Linked DNA regions of Sphaerisporangium krabiense. The protein of the gene in region 1 interacts with the protein of each later gene in a pairwise test. Links are inferred from orthologs where the notes say so. Each region holds a gene or a part of one and is shown on either strand. Other genes may lie near its edges. The genes, in order: BJ981_RS00935 and BJ981_RS09810.

What was found.
Region 2: the proteins of BJ981_RS00935 (region 1) and BJ981_RS09810 interact in binary tests that used the Escherichia coli proteins (3 or more experiments, as listed by UniProt). The link is inferred for Sphaerisporangium krabiense from one-to-one orthologs.

The regions. Positions count from the first base shown.
Region 1 is NZ_JACHBR010000001.1:208,391-211,789, reverse strand. What follows is about bases 601-3,399. They hold BJ981_RS00935 (response regulator), read left to right. Parts: upstream 601-1,565; coding sequence 1,566-2,234; downstream 2,235-3,399. Other genes in these bases: BJ981_RS00930 (RecQ family ATP-dependent DNA helicase), read right to left, coding at 2,277-3,399; BJ981_RS00940 (phosphatase PAP2 family protein), read left to right, coding at 693-1,421; BJ981_RS00945 (phosphatase PAP2 family protein), read left to right, coding at 601-709. Also shown: more of BJ981_RS00945, read left to right, coding at 1-600. UniProt on the Escherichia coli protein: Member of the two-component regulatory system KdpD/KdpE involved in the regulation of the kdp operon.
Region 2 is NZ_JACHBR010000001.1:2,271,769-2,279,194, reverse strand. The notes cover bases 2,530-5,670. They hold BJ981_RS09810 (DUF4118 domain-containing protein), read left to right. Parts: upstream 2,530-2,871; coding sequence 2,872-5,469; downstream 5,470-5,670. Other genes in these bases: BJ981_RS09815 (potassium-transporting ATPase subunit C), read left to right, coding at 2,530-2,818. Outside these bases: potassium-transporting ATPase subunit KdpB, read left to right, coding at 1-1,940; more of BJ981_RS09815, read left to right, coding at 1,940-2,529; BJ981_RS09805 (hypothetical protein), read right to left, coding at 5,672-6,334; BJ981_RS09800 (LysR family transcriptional regulator), read left to right, coding at 6,679-7,426. UniProt on the Escherichia coli protein: Member of the two-component regulatory system KdpD/KdpE involved in the regulation of the kdp operon. KdpD may function as a membrane-associated protein kinase that phosphorylates KdpE in response to environmental signals.

The DNA.
Region 1 (3,399 bases):
CTCCGGCGCGGTGTTCCTGGCCCTGGTGCCGTTCACGCTGCTGCTCGTCCTGGTCCAGACCTCCTTCGGCCCGCTGAACGACCTGGACGAGAGCGTCGCCCGCGACCTGCACGCCTTCGCGGTCGGCCGGCCCGGCTGGGTGACGGCCCTGCAGATCTGGACGCACGTCTTCGCCCCCGAGGTCTGGCGCGTGGTCGTCGGCCTGGCCGCGATCTACCTGGTGTGGCGGCGCGCGCCGCGGCTCGCCGCGTGGGCGGTCACCACGATCACCGTCGGCGGGCTGCTCGGGCTGGCGCTGAAGGTGATCGTCGCGCGCGCCCGTCCGCACCTGCCCGACCCCGTGGCGATCGCGCCGGGCGCGTCGTTCCCGTCCGGCCACGCCCTCAACGCCACCCTGGGCGCGGGGGTGATGGTCCTGCTGATCCTGCCCATGCTGCGCGGCAGGCAGCGGACGATCGCCTGGGCCGTCGCCGGGGTGATCGTCGCCGGCGTCGCCTACACGCGGGTCGCCCTCGGCGTGCACTGGGTCAGCGACGTGACGGCGGGCATCGTGCTCGGCGTGGCGGTGATCGCCGCCACGACCGCGGCCTTCGAGACATGGCGTCGTGAGATCGGCCGCCGCCCCGCCGCGCCGCACCGCGAGGGCGTGGAACCGGAGGCCAAGGAAGAGATATCCCCGAAGGGAAGAGAGCATGGTCACGGAGGCTAGTCAGGTCAGGACGGCGGACGGCTCCCGGTGGTCCTCCACCGCGGCATGGGCCGCGCGCCTTCTCTTACTCCCGGTCGTGCTGATCGCGCTCGTCACCGACGGCGTCGGGTGGCTGATCACCAGGCCGCTGCACAGCGAGGTGGCGGGCGAGCTCGCGGTCAACCAGGGCCTGGAGCAGGACCGCACATCGCTGTTCAACACCCTCACGCACTACGGGTCCATGCTGTCGGACACGCCGGTGATCGTGGTGCTCACCGCGATCGCCGCGATCGCCTTCCGGCTGGTCTTCCACCGCTGGCGTGAATCGATCTTCATCATCCTCGCCGTGTGGTCGCAGTCGCTGGTGTTCCTGCAGGCCACCGTGTTCATCCAGCGGCCGCGCCCCCAGGTCCACCACCTGGACCCCGCGCCGCCGACCTCCAGCTTCCCCTCCGGCCACACCAGCGCCGCCGTCGGCTTCTACTGCGGCATGGCGCTGGTCCTGGCCCTGCACGCCCACCGTCACGCCCTGCTCAAGGCGCTGTGGTGGGGCCTCGGGCTCGCGGGCCCGCTCATCGTCGCCGTCTCGCGCCTGTACCGGGGCATGCACCACCTCACGGACGTGACGTGGGGCCTGGTGCTCGGGTTCGCCTGCCTGGCCGTCGTCGGCTACGCGATCCTCGGCACGCCGCTGTTCCCCGGCGGGCGAGGACGCGCGGTGGACACCCGGTAGGCCGGGGGCTCCGCGCGGCGCACGCCGCCCGCTCGGGCACGATTGGCTGAGGGGGAACGCCGCACCCTCCACCCAGAGGAGACTTCGGGGGAGCGGCTTGACTATGATCCTCACTCTGCCGAATTACTTCAGAGCGGGCGGCGTATGACCAAGATTCTCGTCGTTGACGACGAACCCCAGCTACTGCGGGCCCTGCGTATCAACCTCCTCGCGCGGCACTACGAGGTCGAGGTGGCCAGGGACGGCGGCACCGCGCTGCGCCAGGCCGCCGGGTGGCACCCCGACCTGGTCGTGCTGGACCTGGGCCTTCCCGACATCGACGGCGTGGACGTGATCCACGGGCTGCGGGGCTGGACCAAGGTGCCGATCATCGTGCTGTCCGGCAGGTCCGGCAGCGCCGACAAGGTGGACGCGCTGGACGCGGGCGCCGATGACTACGTGACCAAACCGTTCGGGATCGACGAGCTCCTCGCCAGGATCCGCGCCGTCACCCGGCGCGCGGCCACACAGGAGGAGGAACTGGCCGAGATCCCCGTCGGCGACCACGTCGTCGACCTGGTCGCCAAGACGGTCTCGGGCGGCGTACGGCTCACGCCCACCGAGTGGCACCTGCTGACGATCCTGCTGCGCAACCCGGGCAAGCTGATCAGCCAGCGCCGCCTGCTCACCGAGGTCTGGGGGAGCAACTACGTGAAGGAGACGCACTACCTGCGGCAGTACATGGTGCAGCTCCGGCGCAAGCTGGAGGCCGACCCCGCCCACCCGTGCCACCTGCTCACCGAGCCGGGAATGGGCTACCGCTTCCAGCCGTAGACGGGGCCGTGCCGGTCATCGGGGGACCGGCCTCCGCCGGGCTCAGGACGCCAGGACCAGCAGGTCGTCGCGCCGCACCGCCGGCAGCGAGAGGGTCTTGTACCCGACCTCCTCGAACAGCACCGTGATCCGGTCGGGATCGCGGCTCATCACCACACCCGCGCCCCACTCCTTGTGGACCACCTTGGCGTGCATCGGGAACGGCCCCTCCTCCGCCCGCCCGGCCGCCGGCGTGGACGCCGCGCCCGCCTGGCAGGTGTCGCAGTTGCCGCACGCCCGCTCGTACGGCTCGCCGAAGTACTCCAGCAGCGCCCGCCTGCGGCACCCCGTCGTCTCGGCGTAGCCGCGCATCATCTCGATCCTGGACTCGTCGACCCGCCGCCGCGTGTCGTCCAGCTCCACCGCCTCGGCCGCCGCGCGCTCCGGCGGCGGCCCGCCCGGCAGGGGCCGCAGGTCGCCGCGGTCGGTGAGCGTGACGGCCCCCACCCGCTCCAGCAGGTTGACCACGCCGGTCAGGCGCGAGGGCCCGATGTCCAGCAGCTCGCGCAGCTCCCGGGCGGGGACGGCGCCGCCGTGCTCGCCCACCAGCGTCGCCACGCGCAGCAGCAGCTCCTCGTCGGCCCGCCCTCCGGCGAAGAACCGGCGCACGCCGAGGTCCTCGGGCCGGTAGAACAGGACGGCTTCCGCGGGCTTCCCGTCCCGGCCCGCCCGGCCGATCTCCTGGTAGTAGGAGTCCGGCGAGTCCGGCGGATCGGAGTGCAGCACGTACCGGACGTCGGGCTTGTCGATGCCCATCCCGAACGCCGAGGTGGCGACGACGACGTCCACAGCGCCGTCGCGGAACATCCCGTGCACCCGGTGCCGGTCGGCGGGCTTCATCCCCGCGTGGTAGGCCTCGGCGCGCCGCCCGGCCTCGCGCAGCGCGCCCGCGTACTCCTCGGCCGCGCGCCGCGTCGCGACGTACACCAGGCCGAGGCCGGTGCGGGCGGCGGCGTCCTCGACGAGCGCGCGGCGCTTGTCCTCCTTGGTGACGAACCTGCGCACCTCCAGGTGGATGTTCGGCCGGTCGAAGCCGCGGACGATCACCTTCGCGCCGGACAGCCCGAGCGCATCGAGGATGTCGTCGCGCACCAGCGGCGCGGCCGTCGCGGTCAGCGCGACCACC
Region 2 (7,426 bases), 2.1 Mb from region 1 along the record:
ATCCGTCCCTCTTCGCCTGGGCGATCGTCGTCTGGCTGTGGCTCACCGTCGTCTTCGCCAACCTGGCCGAGGCCGTGGCCGAGGGCCGCGGCAAGGCGCAGGCCGCCACGCTGCGCGCCGCCAAGCGCGACACGACGGCGCGCAGGCTCGCCGGCTGGAGCCCCGGCCAGACCGCACCGGCCGAGGAGAGCGTGGGCGCCACCGAACTGCGGCAGGGCGACCACGTGGTCGTCGAGGCCGGGCAGGTCATCCCCGGGGACGGCGACGTCGTCGAGGGCATCGCCAGCGTGGACGAGTCGGCCATCACGGGCGAGTCCGCGCCGGTGATCCGCGAGTCCGGCGGCGACCGCTCGGCCGTCACCGGCGGCACGAAGGTGCTGTCGGACCGCATCGTCGTCCAGATCACGCAGAAGCCCGGCGAGAGCTTCATCGACCGCATGATCGCGCTGGTCGAGGGCGCGAACCGGCAGAAGACCCCCAACGAGATCGCGCTCAACATCCTGCTGGCCGCGCTGACGATCATCTTCCTGGTCGCCACCGCCACCATGCAGCCGCTGGCCGTCTACTCCAAGGCCGTGAACCCCGGCATCCCCGACTCCCTCGCGCTGACCGGCGACGGCGTCACGGGCATCGTGCTGGTCTCGCTGCTGGTGTGCCTGATCCCGACGACGATCGGCGCGCTGCTGTCGGCGATCGGCATCGCCGGCATGGACCGCCTGGTGCAGCGCAACGTGCTGGCGATGAGCGGGCGCGCGGTGGAGGCGGCGGGCGACGTCGGCACCCTGCTGCTGGACAAGACCGGCACGATCACGCTCGGCAACCGGCAGGCGTCGGACTTCGCGCCCGCCCCGGGCGTCCCGGCCGCGGACCTCGCCGCCGCCGCCCAGCTCGCCAGCCTCGCCGACGAGACCCCCGAGGGCCGTTCGATCGTGGTCTTCGCCAAGCAGGCGTACGGCCTGCGGGAACGCGAGCCCGGAGAGCTGCTCCACGCGGCGTGGATCCCCTTCACCGCCCAGACCCGCATGTCGGGCGTCGACGTGGACGGCCGCCAGGTGCGCAAGGGCGCGGCCACGGCGGTCATGAAGTGGGTGCGCGACAACGGGGGCCACCCCACCGACGAGGTCGGCCACCTGGTGGACGGCATCTCGGCCTCCGGCGGCACCCCGCTGGTCGTGGGGGAGGTCGTGGACGGCAAGGCGCGCGTGCTCGGCGTCATCCACCTGAAGGACGTCGTCAAGCAGGGCATGCGCGAGCGGTTCGACGAGATGCGCCGCATGGGCATCCGCACCGTGATGATCACCGGGGACAACCCGCTGACGGCGCGCGCCATCGCCGAGGAGGCCGGCGTGGACGACTTCCTCGCCGAGGCCACGCCCGAGGACAAGCTGGCGCTGATCCGGCGGGAGCAGGAGGGCGGACGGCTGGTCGCGATGACCGGCGACGGCACCAACGACGCCCCGGCGCTCGCGCAGGCGGACGTCGGCGTGGCGATGAACACGGGCACCACCGCCGCCAAGGAGGCCGGGAACATGGTGGACCTGGACTCCAACCCGACCAAGCTCATCGAGATCGTGGAGATCGGCAAGCAGCTCCTGATCACGCGCGGCGCGCTGACCACGTTCTCGATCGCCAACGACATCGCCAAGTACTTCGCGATCATCCCGGCGATGTTCGCCGCGGTCTATCCGGGCCTGGACGCGCTCAACGTCATGCGCCTGGCGAGCCCGCAGTCGGCGATCCTCTCCGCGGTCGTCTTCAACGCCGTCGTCATCGTCGCGCTGATCCCCTTGGCGCTGCGCGGCGTGCGGTACCGGCCGTCCACGGCCGCCAAGCTGCTCAGCCGCAACATCTATCTGTACGGCCTGGGCGGCATCGTCGTCCCGTTCGTCGGGATCAAGGTCATCGACCTGTTCGTCCACCTCCTTCCGGGGATGTCGTAATGGAACGTCTGCCAAGCTGGATCCGTCAGCACCTCGCCGCGCTGCGCGCGCTGCTCGTCCTCACCCTGGTCACCGGCGTGATCTACCCGCTGGTCGTAACCGGGGTGGCCCAGGGGCTGTTCACCGGCAGGGCCAACGGCTCGATGGTCCAGAAGGACGGCAAGGACGTCGGCAGCGGCGTCATCGGGCAGTACTTCACCGACGCGGACGGCGGCCCCGTCAAGAAGTACTTCCAGAGCCGTCCTTCGGCGGCCGGCGCCGGCTACGACCCGACCTCCAGCGGTGCCAGTAATCTTGGGCCCGAGAACATCGTGGACACCCTGCCGGTGCCCGGGGCCAAGGACGCCGAGGGGAACCCCGACACGGGCAAGCAGAGCCTGCTCACCCAGGTGTGCGCCCGTAGCGCGGCGGTCGGCGCGCTGGAGGGCGTCAGCGGCGCCCGGCCGTACTGCACGCCCGACGGGGTGGGCGCGGTGCTGAAGGTCTTCCCGGCCGTCGGGACGCCCACCCGCGCGGTCAGCGTCAACCAGGCGTGCCCCGCCGCCCCCTTCGCCGCCGAGTACCGGGGAGTGAAGGTCGAGTGCGGCAAGCCCGGCGAGGACTACGCCGCCGGGCGCACGATCGCGGTCCGGGGCACGGCGAGGGCGGTGGTGCCCCCGGACGCGGTCACCGCGAGCGGGTCCGGCCTGGACCCGCACATCTCGGTGGCCTACGCCGACCTCCAGGCGCCGAGGGTCGCGCGGGAGCGCGGCATGACGCCGGACGCGGTGAAGGCGCTGATCAGAGAGAACACCACGGGCCGCGCGCTCGGCTTCATGGGCGAGCCGGCGGTGAACGTCCTCCGGCTCAACCTGGCCCTCGACCGGGCGAAGGGGTGAGCCCAGGGGGTAGACCGGATAGAGGCGCATAAAGAAAAGGAAGGGATGGGCCGATGAACCCGGTCCGCGGCCGGCTGCGGATCTATCTCGGCGCGGCGCCCGGCGTCGGCAAGACCTTCGCCATGCTCGGCGAGGGCCATCGCCGCCGCGAGCGGGGAACCGACGTCGTGGTCGGATTCGCCGAGACCTACGGCCGGCGCCGCACCGCCGACCTCCTGGAAGGGCTGGAGACCGTCCCCCGCAGGACCGTCGTCTACCGGGGGGCGAGCTTCACCGAGCTCGACACCGACGCGGTGATCGCCCGGGCCCCGAAGCTGGCGCTGATCGACGAGCTGGCGCACACCAACGTGCCGGGCTCGCGCAACGCCAAGCGGTGGCAGGACATCGAGGAGATCCTCGACGCCGGGATCGACGTGGTCTCCACCGTCAACATCCAGCACCTGGAGTCGCTGAACGACGTCGTCCAGCAGATCACCGGGGTGCAGCAGCGCGAGACCGTACCGGACGAGGTCGTGCGGAGGGCGGACCAGGTGGAGGTCGTGGACATGGCGCCCGAGGCGCTGCGCCGCCGCATGGCCCACGGCAACATCTATCCCCCGGAGAAGATCGACGCCGCGCTGTCGAACTACTTCCGGGTCGGCAACCTGACCGCGCTGCGCGAGCTGGCGCTGCTGTGGGTGGCGGGGAAGGTCGACGAGCAGCTCGACAGCTACCGCGCCGCCCACGGCATCTCGGGCACCTGGGAGGCCCGCGAGCGCGTCGTCGTCGCGGTGACCGGCGGGCCCGAGGGCGACACGCTGATCCGGCGCGCGGCCAGGATCGCGGCCAGGACGAAGGGCGCCGACCTGCTGGCCGTCCACGTCACCCGCTCCGACGGGCTGAACGGGGCCGACCCGGCGAACCTGCTGCGGCAGCGCACGCTCGTGGAGAGCCTCGGCGGCACCTACCACCAGGTCATCGGGGACGACATCCCGCAGGCGCTGGTGGACTTCGCGCGCGGGGTCAACGCCACCCAGCTCGTGCTCGGCGCCTCACGCCGGGGGCGGATCGCCTCGCTGTTCGCGCGCGGGGTCGGCGCCACGACCACCGTCCTGTCCGGGGCCATCGACGTCCACATGGTCACCCACCCGGAGGTCAGCAAGGGACGGCGCCCGATGCGCAGGGCGGCGCTGACCGGCACCCGCAGGATCGCGGGCTGGGCCATGGCCGTGGTGATCCCGCCCCTGCTCACCGTCGCGCTGCTGCCGTTCCGGGGCGAACTGGCGCTGCCGAGCGAGATCCTGCTGTTCCTGTTCACGGTCGTCTGCGTCGCGCTGGTGGGCGGCATGTGGCCCGCGGTGACCGCGGCCGTGGCCGGGTTCCTGCTGCTCAACTACTTCTTCACCCCGCCGGTGAACCGATTCACGATCTCCCAGCCGGAGAACCTGCTCGCGCTCGGCGTGTACGTCCTCGTGGCGGTGATGGTCAGCGCCGTCGTGGACCTGGCGGCGCGGCGCACCCGGGAGTCGGCGCGGGCGAGCGCGGACGCCGAGGTGTTGTCCACCCTGGCCGGGCACGTGCTGCGCGGCGAGGCGGCGCTGCCGTCCCTGCTCGCCCGGCTGCGCGAGACGTTCGGCCTGTCGTCGGTGACGCTGCTGGAGCGCGTGGGCGATCCCAGCCCGGACGACTACTCCGAGCCGGAGGCGTGGCGCATCGTCGGCATAGCAGGCGCCGCGCCGTGCCCGGCCCCTTCGGCCGCGGACACCGACGTGACCATCGACGAGAACCTCGTGCTCGCGGTGAACGGACGGCTGCTGGACGCCTCCGACCGCAGGGTCCTCGAGGCGTTCGCCGCCGAGGCGGCCATCGCGCTGCGCCAGGAGCGGCTGCGCGAGGCGGCCGAGCTGGCCAGGCCGCTGGCCGAGGCGGACAAGATGCGCACGGCCCTGCTCGCCGCCGTCAGCCACGACCTGCGCACACCGCTGGCCTCGGCCAAGGCGGCCGTCGAGAGCCTGCGCAGCACGGACGTCGCCTGGAGCGAGGAGGACCGGGGCGAGCTGCTCGCCACGGCGGACGAGTCGCTGGCCAAGCTCGACCGGCTGGTGGCCAACCTGCTCGACATGAGCCGCCTGCAGGCGGGGGTGCTCGGGCTCAGTGCCGAGCCGACCGCGATGTCCGAGATCGTGCCCCTGGCGATCGACGACCTCGGCCCGGCCGGGGACCGCGTGGCGCGGGACATCCCGGCCGGCCTGCCCGAGGTGGACGCCGACCCGGCGCTGCTGGAGCGGATCCTGGTCAACGTCATGGGCAACGCCGTCCGCTACAGCCCCCCGGACGCCAAGGTGCTCGTCACCGCGAGCGCGCACGGCGGCCAGGTGGAGGTCCGCGTCATCGACCGGGGCCCGGGGATTCCCGCCGAGGACCATGACCGGGTCTTCATGCCCTTCCAGCGCATGGGCGACCGCGACAACCACACGGGGGTGGGGCTCGGCCTCGCGCTGTCCCGGGGGCTGGCCGAGGCGATGGGCGGCTCTCTCGTGCCCGAGGAGACGCCCGGCGGCGGGCTCACGATGGTGATCGGCCTGCCGATCGCACGGCGGGCGGTGACGCCGGTGGAGGAAGGCGCGTTTATCGGAGACACCACCGGAGACAATGCGAATAGTCACCTGTGACTACGCTATGTCACTGAATCGCGGAGCCTGCTAATGATCAAGACCATTCTCGTCGCCTTGGCGCTCGCCGTCGTAGCGCTGATCACCTTTGGTCTCGTGTCCGGCTTTCGGGAGTCGCCCTCCCGGGGCAAGACCAAGCGCCGCTGACGCGGACGAAGAACGCCTGCCCTCGCGCGCGGGGGCAGGCGTTCGCGTCTCCGGGTCAGTCGCCCCTGCGCCGGGTCAGCAGGCGCCAGCCGGCGACGACCACTGCGGCGCCCGCGACGGCCGCGGCGACGATGATCCATGTGGGCGCGCTCGCGCCGGTGGAGGCGGCGGGCGAGGCGGGGGCGGCGTTCGGCGGCGCCGAGGGGGCGACGGAGGGTGGCTCGGGCGCGCCGAGGGCGTCGATCAGCTCGGCGTCGATCGGTTCGCCGTTCACGACGGGCTCCCCGGCGCGCACCGGAGCGGCGCCCAGGCCGACCTGGCGGTTGCCCAGGCACAGCCCGGTGTGCAGGGGCACGCCGGGGTCGGGCTGCAGCATGCCCGTCTTCTCCGCGGAGGCGAAGACGAGGTACCGGCCCCCGGTGGTGAACTGGTAGCCGCACGCGGGGCTCTCGGCGTTGGACGCCACCTGCACCTCGGTGACCGGCTCCCCCTTGTAGACCTGGTCGGGGCGGAACGTGTAGACGATCGGCGGTGTGGGGCCGGCCGGGTCCCCCTTGACCTGCCGTGAGGCCACGACCGTCCCGGTGAAGACGGCGGCGGAGAGCCGCATCTGGTCGGCCGGCTTCAGGGTGGCGCAACTACAGGCGCACGCGGTGCCGGGGGCCAGCACGACGAAGCCCGCCACCAGGAGCAGTACGGCCAGCACTCGATGTCCCATGGCCCTGAAACGTACCCGTGCCGCGACCGGTTCGCCCCGCGCCGCCCCCGATCCTGCGGCCGGGCCGCCCCGAAAGTTCTTCGGCCCCGAAAGTTCGGGGCGGCACCTCGCGGTGCGGAAGTTCGGGCCGGGAGCCACCCGGGTGCTCTTGGGGCCCGCGTGACGGCATGAGCCCCTTGTCCGGCTTTGGCGGGGCGTTCGCGGACGTGCGTGTGAGGGGCGCGGCGCGCCTCGTCGCGTCGCCCCTCGGTGAGCCGCCGTCCCCGCTCCGCTCGGGGACCACTACGGCTGACGAGCCATTATTGGGTCTACTCTAAAGTTTCTTTACTTATTAAGCTCATTTCGTGGATCTAGAAGTGCGTCATCTGCGTGCGGTCTGCGCCATCGCGGACCACGGGAGCATCTCCAAGGCCGCTGCCGCGCTGAAGACCTCCCAGCCGTCCCTGGCGGCTCAGCTTCGGCGCATCGAGTCGATGTTCGGCAGCCCGCTCTTCGAGCGCGGGCGCGAGGGAGCCACGGCCACGCCACTCGGCGAGTGGGTGCTGGCCCGGTCTCGCTCCCTGCTGCCCGCGTTCGAGGAACTGCGGCGCGACGGAATGAGGTTCGCCGGCCGGAGGGTCGTGCGGGTGGGGTGCATGTCCAGTCACCTCGCCCTGCACATCATCGGCACCCTCCGGGAACTTCTGCCCGACGCCGAAGTGAGCATGCGGACGGAGGAGGCGATGGACGTCCTGCCGAGCCTCCTGCGTTCGCAGCGGCTCGAACTGGCGACCCTCGCCGACTACCCCGGTCTCCCTCTCACACCGCCCGCCGGCGTCGGATACGCCCCGGTCGCGTGGGAGCCGATCTTCGTCGCCGTGGCCGAGAACCATCCGCTGGCCGCGCACCAGGAGATCGAGCTGGCCGACCTGGCCGGCGAGGAGTGGTCGCTGCCGGTCATGATCGAGGTCGGACATCGAGAGCATTTCTCCGATGCCTGCGCCAAGGCGGGATTCGTCCCGAAGATCGGCTGCGAGGCCACCCTCAGCGTCGCCGTGGACCTGATCGCCGCCTCGCGGTGCGTCGGGATGTTCCAGGCGACCAGCAGAGGCT